DNA from 4 places in the Bacillus tuaregi genome. Region 4 is predicted to be linked to each of the others. Evidence: predicted binding sites of a transcription regulator. Region 4 holds the regulator's gene; each other region holds the start of a gene.
The links. The regulator CtsR, encoded in region 4, represses protease genes until heat stress. The targets are predictions, from matches to a motif close to ATGGTCAATAAAGGTCAAACA.
Positions count from the first base shown of each region.

Region 1 (3,542 bases), 3.6 Mb from region 4:
GAGATTTTGCCGGAAAAATTGCGCGAAATCGCCGAGCTTCGTGTTCATTATCAGGATGTGACCCTAAAGGAACTAGGTGAAATGGTTTCCGGCGGCACCATTAGCAAATCGGGCATCAATCACCGGCTTCGAAAAATTGATGAAATCGCAGAAAAATTACGAAAAGGTCAAACGATTTAAAATACTCTAAACAAAAGAAGTGTATAATAAAATAGTATAGTTACGAGAGCAAGGTCCACAGCAATGAAGGAAAATCGGAAATCGTATAGCTTTGTATCGTGACAGCTGGTTACAATTAGGGTCAAAACCCATTAATGATAAAGAGATATAATGATACTTTATTAGGAGGATTATGTGAGATGGTAGAAAAACAGGTTGAAGTGAAATTGAAAACAGGTTTGCAAGCTCGTCCTGCTGCTTTGTTTGTACAAGAAGCTAATCGATTTTTATCAAATGTTTATTTAGAAAAAGACGGTAAAAAGGTAAATGCAAAAAGTATTATGGGGCTTATGAGCCTTGCTCTTGGTTCAGGAAGCACGGTGCTATTGAGTGCAGAGGGAAGTGATGAGAACGAAGCGATTGAAGAACTGTCAAAGTATATTGAGCAGGAAGATTAATGCTGTTATTCAATTGAATCATATAAAAAGAAAAACTCGCAGCATTTTTCAATGCATGCGAGTTTTTTTAGTCATTAAAGCGCTCAGCACTTTAATTATTTATCATTCTTTTCAACAGCATTGCTGCGTGAAATAATATGGTCAATTAGGCCATATTCCTTTGCTCTTTCTGCTGTCATGAAGTTGTCACGATCAGTATCGCGAGAAATGACTTCAAGCGGCTGACCTGTGCGCTCTGAAAGAATCGTATTTAATTTTTCGCGTAGGAAAAGGATACGCTTAGCAGCAATTTCAATTTCAGTTGCCTGACCCTGTGCACCGCCAAGTGGCTGGTGAATCATGACTTCTGCATTTGGAAGAGCATAGCGCTTTCCAGGTGCACCAGCAGTTAGTAGGAAGGCACCCATTGAGGCAGCCATACCAATACAAATGGTTTGTACATCCGGTTTAATGAACTGCATAGTATCATAGATCGCCATTCCAGCTGTGATGCTTCCACCAGGGCTGTTAATATAAATGGATATATCCTTCTCAGGATTTTCTGCTTCAAGGAAAAGTAATTGTGCAACAATCGAGTTTGCTACGTTATCATCAATTCCGCTTCCTAGCATAATAATACGGTCTTTTAACAGTCGGGAATAAATATCATATGCTCGTTCCCCGCGGTTTGTTTGTTCAATAACTGTTGGGATTAAATTCATTTTTTATATCCTCCTTCTCATTACTATAGGTTCCGCAGCGATAGAAAGCGTATATCCTATAGCTGTTTGTAATTTAATCATACACTGATGGTCAAACAAGGTCAAATAATAGACCTGAATCTGAATCAAAGAATTATTCGACAATATTTTTGTTGTGATGTTGACCCGTATGTTTCCTCTTTCATCATAACCAAGCATCAGTGGTCTTAAACGAGTTTCATGCTTAAGTGCACAAAAAAACACCTATCCAAAGGGATAGGTGTTTTTGTTTTTAGTACGCCCTCGGAGGGAATCGAACCCCCATTTTAAGAACCGGAATCTTACGTGCTATCCGTTGCACCACGAGGGCAAAATAAAAGCGTCATTTAACAACGCCTTTTCATTATATGATAAGACATTTTTCTTTGCAAGTTTCTTTTTTATTATTTCTCTGTCAATTTCTAGCATAAAACAATAATTATAGTAGTATTTTTAAATAATCATATTTTCATTCACGAAAAAAGGTTCATATTGTAAAATTAACAAGAGGTGATGTTCATGAGTATGAAGGCAGGATTATGGCAGCAGCAAACGATGAAATTATCCATGACTCAGGAATTAACCCAGGCGATTGCCTTGTTGCAGTATTCCACCCAGGAATTAATGGAATTTCTCGAAAATAAGGCAATCGAAAACCCGCTTCTGCAAATCGAACCTGGGAGCATTCAATCCGTAGACCCTCGATATGATTCTGTTAAAAAGGTAAAAAAGTCCTTACGTGAGGATAAACACAATTGGCTCGAGCAAATGGCAAAAAATGAAACCACCTTAGCGGACTATTTATTAGCCCAATTAGATTTACGATCCTACAATGAAAGTCTAAAAAAGACGATTCTTTTTTTAATTAACAGCCTAGATGAAAACGGTTACTTACATATCGCTCTAGATGAAGTAGCCGATATTTTAGCTGTACCACAGCCAGTAGCAGAAAAGGCGTTAGAAACCATTCAGGCGCTGGAGCCTCCTGGGGTTGGCGCGAGAAACCTGCAGGAATGTCTGCTTTTACAGCTTAAATATAACCGTGATGAGGATAAATTAGCCTATCGAATCCTTTCCGACTATTTTCTATTATTTGCTGAAAAAAAGTGGCGTTTGATTGTGAAGCAGTTAGAGATAGAAATGAAGCAGATTCAGGAGGTTTTTGATGAGGTGCAGGCCTTAAACCCGAGACCAGGCTCGGATTATTCCTCAGAGCCATCGGCCTACATTATTCCTGATTTGATGATAAAATGGGATGGTGAAGCATTTTCTGTTCAAATGCTCGATGAGTCCCTGCCGAAAATTCAGTTTAATGAAGGCTATTATCAAAAATTTCATGCGAATGGTGATGCGAAGGTCAAGCGTTTTCTGCAGGAAAAACAGCAGGATTATCACTGGATTATGAAAAGCATAGAGCAGCGCAAAGAAACCTTGCTAAGGGTAGCTCTAAAAATGATTGAAAAACAGCCTGAATTTTTCAAGCATGGGAAGGAATACTTAAAGCCGATGACCATGAAGGAAATTTCTGAGGAGCTGGAGATTCATGAATCAACTGTAAGCCGGGCAGTGAGAGAAAAATATGCCCAAACGGTCTTTGGGACAATTGAATTAAAATCATTATTTTCCAGTACCATCAAAACAAACTCTAGCCAGGATGCTTCATCTGTTCAGGTGAAAAAGGAAATGGCTCAGATGATTGAAGCGGAGGATAAGCAAAAACCGCTTTCAGATCAGGATTTAGCTTCCCTTTTGGAGGAGCAGAAAGGCATCGTTGTTTCAAGAAGAACAATTGCCAAGTATCGTGATCAATTAGGAATTCCCTCCTCCTCGAAAAGAAAACGGTTCGGATGATAACAGAAAAGGATGAAGAAGATGAAGGTTGTAACACTGTTTACCAGAAATGGATGTCATTTATGCGATATAGCAAAGGAAATCATCATGGAGCTCAAAAATGATTTCGATTTTGCTTATGAAGAATGTGATATTGAAGAACGGGATGAATGGACTGAGGCGTATGGCTTAATGATTCCCGTTATTCTATTAGATGGGAAAGAAGTCCAATATGGACAAATAGACAAAACCTTATTATATAAAGCGTTTTCAGAAAAATAATTGATTCTTTGCTATTGAAATAGGAAAACTTTCCTGCTAGAATAATTTCTGCAGGGTAATTTTTTTTGTGTCAGGTGGGACATAATATGTCTAA
Region 1 is NZ_LT629731.1:753,203-756,744, forward strand. Features, by position in the region: gene whiA (DNA-binding protein WhiA) at 1-180, shown strand, start outside; gene BQ5321_RS05795 (HPr family phosphocarrier protein) at 360-617, shown strand; gene clpP (ATP-dependent Clp endopeptidase proteolytic subunit ClpP) at 713-1,318, opposite strand; tRNA gene BQ5321_RS05805 (tRNA-Arg) at 1,596-1,667, opposite strand; gene rpoN (RNA polymerase factor sigma-54) at 1,856-3,187, shown strand; gene BQ5321_RS05815 (glutaredoxin family protein) at 3,209-3,448, shown strand.
Region 1: clpP (ATP-dependent Clp endopeptidase proteolytic subunit ClpP) is a predicted target of CtsR. The motif match lies at 1,406-1,426, and genes of this name have one in related genera.

Region 2 (3,542 bases), 1.4 Mb from region 4:
TTCATTCTAATCTGCTCATCAGCATGTAATTTCCCAATGGGGATTCCTGTTTTCTTTTCGATAATTTCTTGTATATGCTGTACATCTACAATTGGGCGCTCTTGTTCTCCTGATGTGTTTAAAGCTAACTCCAATTGTTTTTCTTCCTCACGAAGCTTGGCAGCTTTTTCATATTCCTCTGCTTTCAATACAGCCTCTTTTTCTTGAACAATTTCCTTTAGCCGTTTTTCAATCTCCTCTGTTGATGCGTAGCTTGAAGTCAGATTCATTTTTGAGCCTGCTTCGTCTAGGAGGTCAATCGCTTTATCTGGTAGGAACCGATCCTGTATATAGCGATGTGATAGGTTAACACAAGCATGAAGTGCTTCCTTTGTATAGGTTACATGATGAAAAGCTTCATATTTAGACTGTAGGCCAGTGAGAATTTTTAATGCTGCTTCTAAGCTTGGTTCAGCAACTTGAACAGGCTGAAATCTGCGTTCAAGCGCAGCATCTTTTTCAATTTGACGATATTCTTTAAGGGTGGTTGCGCCAACTACCTGCAGCTCTCCACGTGCTAAAGCTGGTTTTAAAATATTTCCAGCATCCATTGAGCCTTCTGCAGAACCTGCTCCTACAAGTAAATGAATTTCATCAATAAATAAAATAATGTTTTTCCGTTTTTGTAGTTCGCTAATTAATTGCTTCATTCTTTCTTCAAATTGACCACGAATACCAGTATTAGCTACTAATGAAGCCACGTCTAATAGATAGACCTGTTTGTTCTTTAATTTAGCAGGAACAATGCCAGCTTCAATCTTTAAGGCAAGACCCTCAGCAATAGCTGTTTTACCTACTCCTGGCTCGCCAATGAGTACTGGGTTATTTTTATTGCGACGATTTAAGATTTCAATCACTCGGGCAATTTCTTCATCACGTCCAATTACAGGGTCAATTAACCCGGCCTTCGCCATTTGATTTAAATGACGACCAAATTGGTCAAGAAAGCCGCCTGAATGATGATGACTGTGATTAGCATGGAAGGCTTGATCATTTTGAACTGAATTCTGTTTTAGATTTTGGAATAGTTCTTCTATTGGCATGTCATTAAATCCGTTAAATCCATTGATAGGTCCGAAGGCCGTTAACTTTTGTTTTTGCGCTTCATAGCAGGTCTGACAGAGATGCAATTGCTTTTCCTTCCCGTTCCAGACAAGTCTCATATTGATATTAGCCATCCGCTCGTGACAATTTTGACAAAGCATAAACATTCTCCTTTCAAATTTGACTTTGACTATATTTGACCTTTTGTAATTTGATTATACTCTGACCTTTTTTGACTTTCAAGAGGTTTGCACAAAAATGTAGTTTTTTGTCTATTTGCTTGTCATAACGCGGGAAGGATTCATCCTAACAAGACTATCGCCTCTGTTTGCGTTTTTTAAAATGCTCGTCATAGTTTGTCCGTTTCATCATATAGTGAAGGAAGGGAGGGAGACATTTGAAAACAAATTGGGGAGCCGCTGTCCAGATTGCCGCTGTTTATGTAGGAACAGTGGTAGGAGCCGGCTTTGCAACAGGAAGAGAAATTGTTGAGTTTTTCTCTAGATTTGGTTTTATAGGCTTTATCGGAATGTTAATGTCAGGTTATATTCTCATCTTTTTAGGTTCTAAGTTAATGATCATTTCTGCTCGAATTAACGCGGTGTCCTATGAAGAATTTAATGAATATTTGTTTGGAAAAACGTTAGCAAAGGTTATTAATTTATTACTATTACTTATGCTGTTAGGGGTAACGGCCGTGATGCTCTCAGGTGCGGGTGCGGTTTTTGATGAACAGCTTGGTTTACCCAAATGGCTTGGCGTCGTGATAACGATTGGCTTATCCATTATAGTCATGATAGTAGGAATTAAAGGCTTGTTTGCTGTTAATACCTTTGTTGTCCCTTTGATGATCTTATTTAGTTTCATATTAATGGTATTTTCTTTACGTACGCCAAACTTTTTGGAGCAATTATTATATATTCCATATGTAAAGGATGGCTGGTCAGCGGTAGCTTCTCCCTTTTTATATACAGCTTTAAACCTAGCGCTGGCACAAGCAGTGCTAGTCCCTGTAGCTAATGAAGTAAAGGATGAACGAACGATAAAATGGGGAGGAATCCTAGGTGGTGCAGCGTTAACCGCAATCCTTATTGCGAGTCACTTTACATTGATTATGCTTCCGAATTTTTCTTCCTATGAAATTCCAATGGCCATTATTATGAAAAATCTAATTCCGGGGCTTCATTGGATTTTTGTCCTAATCATATATGGTGAAATATTTACATCTGTAATTGGGAATGTTTTTGGATTAGAAAAACAATTAATGCATTATTTACCGTTTCCTAAGCTGGTCATTGTCTCGGGGATTTTTATTGTCGCCTATTTATTAAGTCTCATAGAGTACAGCCGTTTACTATCTTATTTATATCCATTATTTGGTTATGTCAGCTTATTGTTTATCATTTTATTATGGATGAAACCTGAACATGAGGACACCAAAAAATGAGGATGCTCTATAACATCCTCATTTTTTGGTGTGGCTATTCTTTTGCACTAGCTTTAATTGTTTTGGCCATTTGCAGAAGAGCGTCACGGTGGTCTGCTTGCTCTGTTGTAAATAATGTCAGCTTAACAATTGCTTCCTTCTGATTAATTATGAGGGCAGTCACAATTTCTCCATCCTTTGATGCTTCAAGAGCTGTTGCATTCTTAAATTCATCAATAGAGGGATCAATCACTTTAATATCATCGCTGACAGCTTTAAGCTGTGCAGTTGTATTCTCTTTTAACGTCTTTACATCTGTATCAAGCGGTAATACTTCAATTCTCATAAATACATAATCATTTTCTTTTAGAAAAAGGGAGTCTTTATTAGGCTCCTCACCAGTTAATTGATAGTCAGGAAGGAGGTATAGTGAGAATTCTTGATTATCACTTTGTGTTAAACGTGCTGTTTCCTCTTTTGCTTCTCCATTTAAAGTATAGGATAGTGGCTGTTCATTTGGACGCTGAACCTTCGACTCTCCTTCTTTCTTTTCTTCAGTTCCATTTTTTTGAGACGGCTCCTTTGTGTCTTCAGCCTCTTCTTCTATGTCATGATTACTACTTGCATCAGATTCCTTACTCGTCTGTTCTGTTGTTTCAGCCTGGTTCGCTGACTTACTTGTATTTTCTGTACCAGAGCTTGTTCCACAAGCAGTTAATAATAGAGAAAGTATTCCTATTATCATAAAAAATCTCATGAATCGTTGCATATGTATGTACCTCCCAAAGTATGTAGTTCCTAAGTGGATTCTATTTTACCTTTTCCACTGGATACAGTGTTACAGACTCATGTTACCTTAATTTATCTTTTAACGGAATGGTAAAAGAATAAAAAGCAGAACGTCAAAGGTTAAATGAGAAACGATGACTAATGACAGACTTTTTTTCCATGCATACAGAGCTCCCCAAAATAATCCTGCAATAAGGGCAGCAATAGCATGGATAATAAAACCTGAATAGATTTGGACTGAAGC
Region 2 is NZ_LT629731.1:2,939,452-2,942,993, reverse strand. Features, by position in the region: gene BQ5321_RS16450 (ATP-dependent Clp protease ATP-binding subunit) at 1-1,244, opposite strand, end outside; gene BQ5321_RS16445 (YkvI family membrane protein) at 1,481-2,530, shown strand; gene BQ5321_RS16440 (hypothetical protein) at 2,565-3,278, opposite strand; gene BQ5321_RS16435 (CPBP family intramembrane glutamic endopeptidase) at 3,378-3,542, opposite strand, start outside.
Region 2: BQ5321_RS16450 (ATP-dependent Clp protease ATP-binding subunit) is a predicted target of CtsR. The motif match lies at 1,303-1,323, and genes of this name have one in related genera.

Region 3 (3,542 bases), 3.3 Mb from region 4:
AAGCTTTGTCTCAAGATTCCTTTGAATAAACCTTTTTAATGGCCGCGCACCATAAACTGGGTCAAAGCCATTTTCTGCAATATATTCCTTTGCTTCATCATTTATACCTAATCTAATTTGCTGATCTGACAGTCTTATTTGAAGCTCTTTCATCAGCTTATCGACAATTCCTTTAATATCCTGTAACGTAAGTGGCTTAAATAAAATAATCTCATCCACCCGATTTAGAAATTCCGGCCGGAAATGATTTCGTAGCTGTCCCATGACAAGATTCCTTGTTTCTTCATTGATTTCATCTTCCCCCTCATGCTGGTCAAGCAGAAAATGAGACCCTATATTAGAGGTCATGATTATGACTGTATTTTTACAGTCAACAGTCCTCCCTTGTGAATCTGTAATTCTGCCATCATCAAGCATTTGCAGGAGAATATTGAAAACCTCTGGGTGTGCTTTCTCTATTTCGTCTAAAAGAATAACGGAATAGGGTCTCCTTCTGACAGCCTCGGTCAGCTGCCCACCTTCCTCATATCCTACATATCCTGGAGGTGCGCCAATCAATCTTGACACCGCGTGCTTTTCCATATATTCGGACATATCAATACGAATGATTTGCTCCTCACTGTCAAACAGACTTTGCGCTAACGCTTTTGCAAGCTCCGTTTTTCCTACTCCTGTCGGTCCAAGAAATATAAACGAGCCAATTGGACGCTTAGGGTCTTTAATGCCTGCTCTTGCTCTTAATACAGCATCTGATACCAGTTCAACCGCTTCGTTCTGACCAATGACCCTTTCATGTAGAATACTTTGAAGTCTTAGAAGCTTTTCACGCTCGCCTTCTACCAACTTTGTAACGGGAATACCCGTCCAGCGTGCTACGATTCCGGCGATTTCATCCTCTGTGACCTCTTCCCTTAATAATCGTTCTCCTTGCTTGTTATTTACTTCTGCTTCTATCTGCTTCAATTCTTTTTCAAGAGCAGGAATTCTTCCATGTCTAAGCTCAGCTGCTTTGTTCAAATCATATTCGTTTTCTGCTTTTTCTAATTCACGTCTTAATTTTTCTAATCGCTCACGCTTTTCCTGTACCTTTTGTATCCCTTCCTTTTCAAGCTGCCATTTGGCTCTCATGGCGTCGGCCTGTTCACGAAAATCAGCCAATTCCTTTTGTAAGGATAAGAGTCTTTCTTTACTTGCCTCATCACTTTCTTTAGCTAATGCCGCTTCTTCAATTTCCAGCTGCATGACCTTTCTCGTTACCTCATCCAATTCAGATGGCATGGAATCAATTTCCGTACGAATCATGGCACAGGCTTCATCAATTAAATCAATCGCTTTATCTGGCAAGAAGCGGTCGGATATATAGCGATCTGATAGGGTGGCTGCAGCTACTAAGGCTCGGTCATGAATATTCACTCCATGATGTACCTCAAATCTCTCCTTCAGTCCCCGTAAAATGGAAATGGTATCCTCAATATCTGGCTCTTCCACAAGCACCTGTTGGAAGCGGCGTTCCAATGCAGGATCCTTTTCAATATATTTTCGGTACTCATCCAATGTGGTTGCTCCGATGCAGTGCAGCTCACCTCTTGCTAGCATCGGTTTTAACATATTGCCGGCATCCATTGCCCCCTCTGATTTCCCTGCTCCTACAATGGTATGAAGTTCATCAATAAAAAGAAGAATTCTTCCCTCACTTTTTTTCACTTCATTTAATACTGCTTTTAATCTTTCTTCAAACTCTCCGCGAAATTTTGCTCCAGCAATTAATGCACTCATATCAAGTGAGAAAATCGTTTTGTCCTTTAAGCCTTCTGGAACATCCCTTCGAACAATCCGCTGAGCAAGACCTTCAACAATTGCCGTTTTACCAACTCCTGGTTCTCCGATTAGAACAGGATTATTTTTGGTTTTTCGTGAGAGAATTCTAATCACATGACGGATTTCACTATCCCTGCCAATGACGGGATCAACCTTCCCTTTCTTCACATCCTCGACTAAATCTCTTCCATACTTTTTCAAGGCCTCGTAAGTTCCCTCTGGATTTTGCGATGTCACTCTTTGATTCCCCCTTATGTTCTTAATTGTCATCAGCAAAGTTTTTAAGTCTATACCTTTATCTTTTAAATATTTTCCGATTTCAGATGGCAGCGCAACAGCCCCAATGATAATATGCTCTACCGAAAGAAAGTCATCATGAAATTGCTTCATATATTTTTCAGCTTCAACTAAAACTCGTTGCAGTTGGTTTGTGATATATAATTTCCCCTGTTCCACACCGCTTCCTGAAACACGAGGTCTTTTTAACAGAAATTTCTCTAGATCCTGCTTAATGTCTTCAACCACCAAATTTGACCCTTCTAGGATAGAATGGATTAGATTACCTTCATCCTCTAGCAATGCAAGGAATAAATGAACCTCATCCACTTCCTGATGCTCTTCTCTTAGTGCGAGTGATTGGGCGTTCATCATCGCTTTTTGCACCTTTTCAGTCATTTGATTGATGTCCATTCTTCTCTGCCTCCATTTGACCTTTTTTGACCTTTACTTTATTATACCCCTCTTTATGGCAAATTAAAAGTATGTCAATATCCCTAACCACAAAAAGACCATCCATTCGGATGGTCTTTTTTGATTATGGTTTTCGTGCGTAAGTCCAGACACGATTATGATTCGAATTTTCAGGAAAGGCGTCTCCTGCTTTAAGCCTCAATTTCTTTGGATTATTCACCGTACTACCTGTCTCACCAATTTCTATATAAATGCCGTTATTTGGTGCCTTTTGTCCTGGATGAAACTGTCGGCTTTGACCCATTACATTCCCTCCTTATCCTTGAATCCTTTTTATTATGGCTATTTTAAAAAAGAATCATGATGGAAAGATAAGGGCATCTTTATAAAGGTACGCGAAGTGCCTGGTACGAAAATCATATTTAGCCTATTTAAGCAACTCGACAAGCAAAGCTTTTTGGGCGTGGAGTCTGTTACCAGCTTCTTGGAAAATGGCGGATTGACTGCCATCGATGACACCTGCGGTTACCTCTTCACCACGGTGTGCAGGTAAACAATGTAGGAAAATATAATCTTGCTTCGCATGCTTCACAAGCTCTTCGTTTACTTGGTAGAATGGCGCGAAGGCTTTTAAGCGGATTTCATTTTCAGCCTCTTGACCCATGCTAGTCCATACATCCGTATAAATTACATCCGCGTCTTGCACTGCTTCAATAGGGTCCTCTGTCACAACGATTTTTGCTCCTGATTCCTTAGCAAATTGTGTTGCTAATTCTACTACTTTTTCATCCGGTTTATAACCTTCAGGGCATGCAATGGAGAAGTCCATCCCAACTTTAGCTGCCCCAATCATTAAGGAATGTGCCATATTATTTCCATCACCAATATAGGCCATTTTCAAGCCTTTCAGCTCGTCTTTAATTTCCATAATCGTTAATAAATCAGCAAGGACCTGACAAGGATGGAATAAATCAGTTAATCCATTAATTACTGGAATTGATGCATATTTTGCTAGCTCTTCTACTTTTTCATGC
Region 3 is NZ_LT629731.1:1,066,298-1,069,839, reverse strand. Features, by position in the region: gene clpB (ATP-dependent chaperone ClpB) at 1-2,466, opposite strand, end outside; gene BQ5321_RS07430 (YjzC family protein) at 2,633-2,812, opposite strand; gene argF (ornithine carbamoyltransferase) at 2,936-3,542, opposite strand, start outside.
Region 3: clpB (ATP-dependent chaperone ClpB) is a predicted target of CtsR. The motif match lies at 2,522-2,542, and genes of this name have one in related genera.

Region 4 (3,542 bases):
ATCAGGTTGATAGGTTTGGGGTGGAAGCGTGGTGACACGTGGAGCTGACAAATACTAATCGGTCGAGGACTTAACCAAATTTAGATGCGGAGGCGCCTTGCCAGGAGCGACAAGCTTAAGTCGGGCTGTCGAGAAGGTTGTTCTTTAACCTTCTTGACAGCATGGCTTAAGACCTCGAGCTCCTAGGCGCCGCAGCTCGATTCAACAATGTTGATTACTCGTCCTTTTTCTTCAGCATTATCTAGTTTTGAGGGAACAAGTCCTCAAACCAAATAGTTTGGTGACGATAGCGAGAAGGTCACACCCGTTCCCATCCCGAACACGGAAGTTAAGCTTCTCAGCGCCGATGGTAGTTGGGGCTTTGCCCCTGTGAGAGTAGGACGTCGCCAAGCAAGAGGGTATCCGAATGGGTACTCTTTTTTTTGTGTTTTATCTAAATGAAAAGTCAAAATCATATAAAACACTGCATGCAATCGATTGTATGCGGTTTTTTTGGTTCTTTTATCATCATTTAACATATACATATAACGAACTGCCTCAATCATAATAAATTCACCTCACATCGGGTTTGAGAAGAAGTAAATATGGGAAAATTACTAAAGTCTGATTATTTGCCAGAAGCAGCGCAAATCATGTATAATAAAAGTCAAATATAGTCAAAGTCAGAAAGGAGGAAGCTTGGTGAGAAACATCTCGGATATTATTGAAAACTACTTAAAACAAGTCTTAGAGATGAGTGAGAAAGATTTAGTAGAGATCAAGCGCAATGAAATAGCCGATAAATTCCAATGCGTTCCTTCACAAATTAATTATGTAATAAATACACGATTTACAATCGAAAAAGGCTATGTTGTTGAAAGTAAGCGCGGTGGCGGAGGTTATATTCGAATTATGAAGGTTCAATCATATGATCACGCGGATTTAATTGATCAATTGATGAACCTTATTCATGCCCGAGTAACTCAAAGCAGTGCGGAAGATGTTATATTTCGAATTGTTGATGAAGGGATTATTACGGACAGGGAAGCTAGAATAATGCTTAGTGTAATTGATCGATCTGTTTTATATATTGATCTCCCTCACCGTGACGAACTTCGAGCAAGAATGTTGAAAGCAATGCTTCAGACATTAAAATATAAATAAATGATTAGGATCGTAAAGAGGTGGATACCATGGTATGTCAGGAATGTAATCAGCGACCGGCAACACTTCATTTTACAAAAATAGTGAATGGTCAAAAAGAGGAATTTCACCTTTGCGAAAAGTGTGCTTCCGAAAAAGGCGAAATGTTTATGCTTGCAAATCCATCGGGGTTCTCGATTAATAATATATTGGCGGGTTTGTTTAATATAGAGCCAAAAATCAAAAAGGCACAAGATAATCCGTTTGAAAAACAGGAGATTTTACAGTGTGAGCATTGTAAAATGACATTTCCCCAATTCGTAAAAACTGGTCGATTCGGCTGTTCAAATTGTTACACTACGTTTAAAAATCAATTAAAGCCAATTTATAAAAGGCTTCATAGTGGAAACTCTTCTCACAATGGTAAAATTCCTAAAAGAATTGGCGGTACCATGCATATTATGAAAAATATTGGTGAGTTAAAGCTACAGCTGCAGGATTTAATTGCAAACGAAGAATTTGAAAAGGCCGCCATTATTCGAGATGAAATCCGCTCATTGGATCGAAAATTAGATGAAACTGCTAGGGGAGGGGAATAACTTGTCGCTGGAGCGTTTTTTGAATCAAGCCGTATGCTCTTGGATGAGCGCTGAAGGCCCTGACTCCGATATTGTCCTAAGCTCAAGAGTACGGTTAGCGCGAAATATTGACCAATATCGCTTTCCACTGCTTTATTCAAATGAGGAAGCGCTAGAAGTCATTCAAATAATAAAAAATAGAATGCAGAGTCTCCCATTTACAAAGGCAGGAGAGATGGATTTACTCATTATGGAGGAACTGCAGCCTCTCCAAAAGAGAGTATTAGTAGAAAAACATTTAATCAGTCCAAATCTTGCTGAAGACTCAAATCATGGAGCATGCTTACTTTCGGAAAATGAAGAAATTAGTGTTATGATTAATGAAGAAGATCATATCAGAATTCAATGCTTATTTCCGGGACTACAGCTGCAAGAGGCATTAGCAATGGCGAATGAAATCGATGACTGGATTGAGGATTCTGTAACTTACGCATTTGATGAGACAGTTGGATATTTAACAAGCTGTCCTACGAACGTCGGAACCGGACTTCGCGCATCTGTTATGATGCACCTTCCAGGCCTTGTTCTCACACAGCAAATGAACCGGATTATTCCGGCTATTAACCAATTAGGATTAGTTGTTAGAGGAATTTATGGTGAGGGCAGCGAAGCATTAGGTAACATCTTTCAGGTTTCCAATCAGATTACATTAGGTAAATCTGAAGAGGATATCGTAGAAGACTTAAAGAGTGTTGTCAGTCAGATAGTTTCACAGGAGCGTTCAGCCCGTGAAGCATTATCAAAGACTTCAAATATACAATTAGAAGATAGGGTCTACCGTTCCTTTGGAGTGTTAGCAAATAGCAGGATTATTGAAACGAAGGAAGCAGCCAGATGCTTATCAGATGTAAGACTTGGTATTGATATGGGTTATATTAAAAATATTTCCCAGAATATTTTAAATGAATTGATGATATTAACCCAGCCTGGATTTTTACAGCAATATGCCGGTGGTCCATTAAGACCTAATGAACGGGATATTCGTCGGGCTACTCTCATAAGAGAAAGACTAAATTTAGAAAAACAAGAGTAGGGAGGAAGTGGACATGATGTTTGGACGATTTACAGAAAGAGCGCAAAAGGTGCTGGCTTTAGCCCAGGAAGAAGCGATTCGATTAGGTCATAATAATATTGGAACAGAGCATATTTTATTAGGGCTTGTCCGTGAGGGCGAGGGAATAGCAGCAAAGGCCTTGTATGCATTAGGATTAAGCTCAGAGAAAATCCAGAAGGAAGTTGAGGATTTGATTGGCAGAGGCCAGGATGCAGCCGGGTCCATTCATTACACACCACGTGCAAAAAAAGTAACAGAGCTATCCATGGATGAAGCACGAAAGCTGGGTCATTCCTATGTTGGAACAGAGCATATCCTCTTAGGACTTATTCGTGAAGGTGAAGGCGTTGCAGCGCGAGTGCTGAACAATTTAGGCGTAAGCTTAAATAAAGCTCGTCAGCAGGTCCTACAACTACTTGGAAGCAACGAATCCGGCTCACACCAGGGTGGTTCTGCAGCCAGTGCTAATACACCTACTCTAGACAGCTTAGCGCGCGACCTTACCGTTATTGCCCGTGAAGGAAGCTTGGACCCAGTGATTGGTAGAAGCAAAGAAATTCAACGTGTAATTGAAGTGTTAAGCAGAAGAACAAAAAATAACCCTGTTTTAATCGGTGAACCGGGAGTCGGTAAAACCGCTATTGCGGAAGGGCTTGCCCAGCAAATCGTTAATAATGAAGTGCCTGAAATCCTGCGTAACAAGCGAGTTATGACTCTTGATATGGGTA
Region 4 is NZ_LT629731.1:4,363,622-4,367,163, reverse strand. Features, by position in the region: rRNA gene rrf (5S ribosomal RNA) at 277-392, shown strand; gene BQ5321_RS23500 (CtsR family transcriptional regulator) at 679-1,143, shown strand; gene BQ5321_RS23495 (protein-arginine kinase activator protein McsA) at 1,173-1,721, shown strand; gene BQ5321_RS23490 (protein-arginine kinase McsB) at 1,723-2,793, shown strand; gene clpC (ATP-dependent protease ATP-binding subunit ClpC) at 2,807-3,542, shown strand, end outside.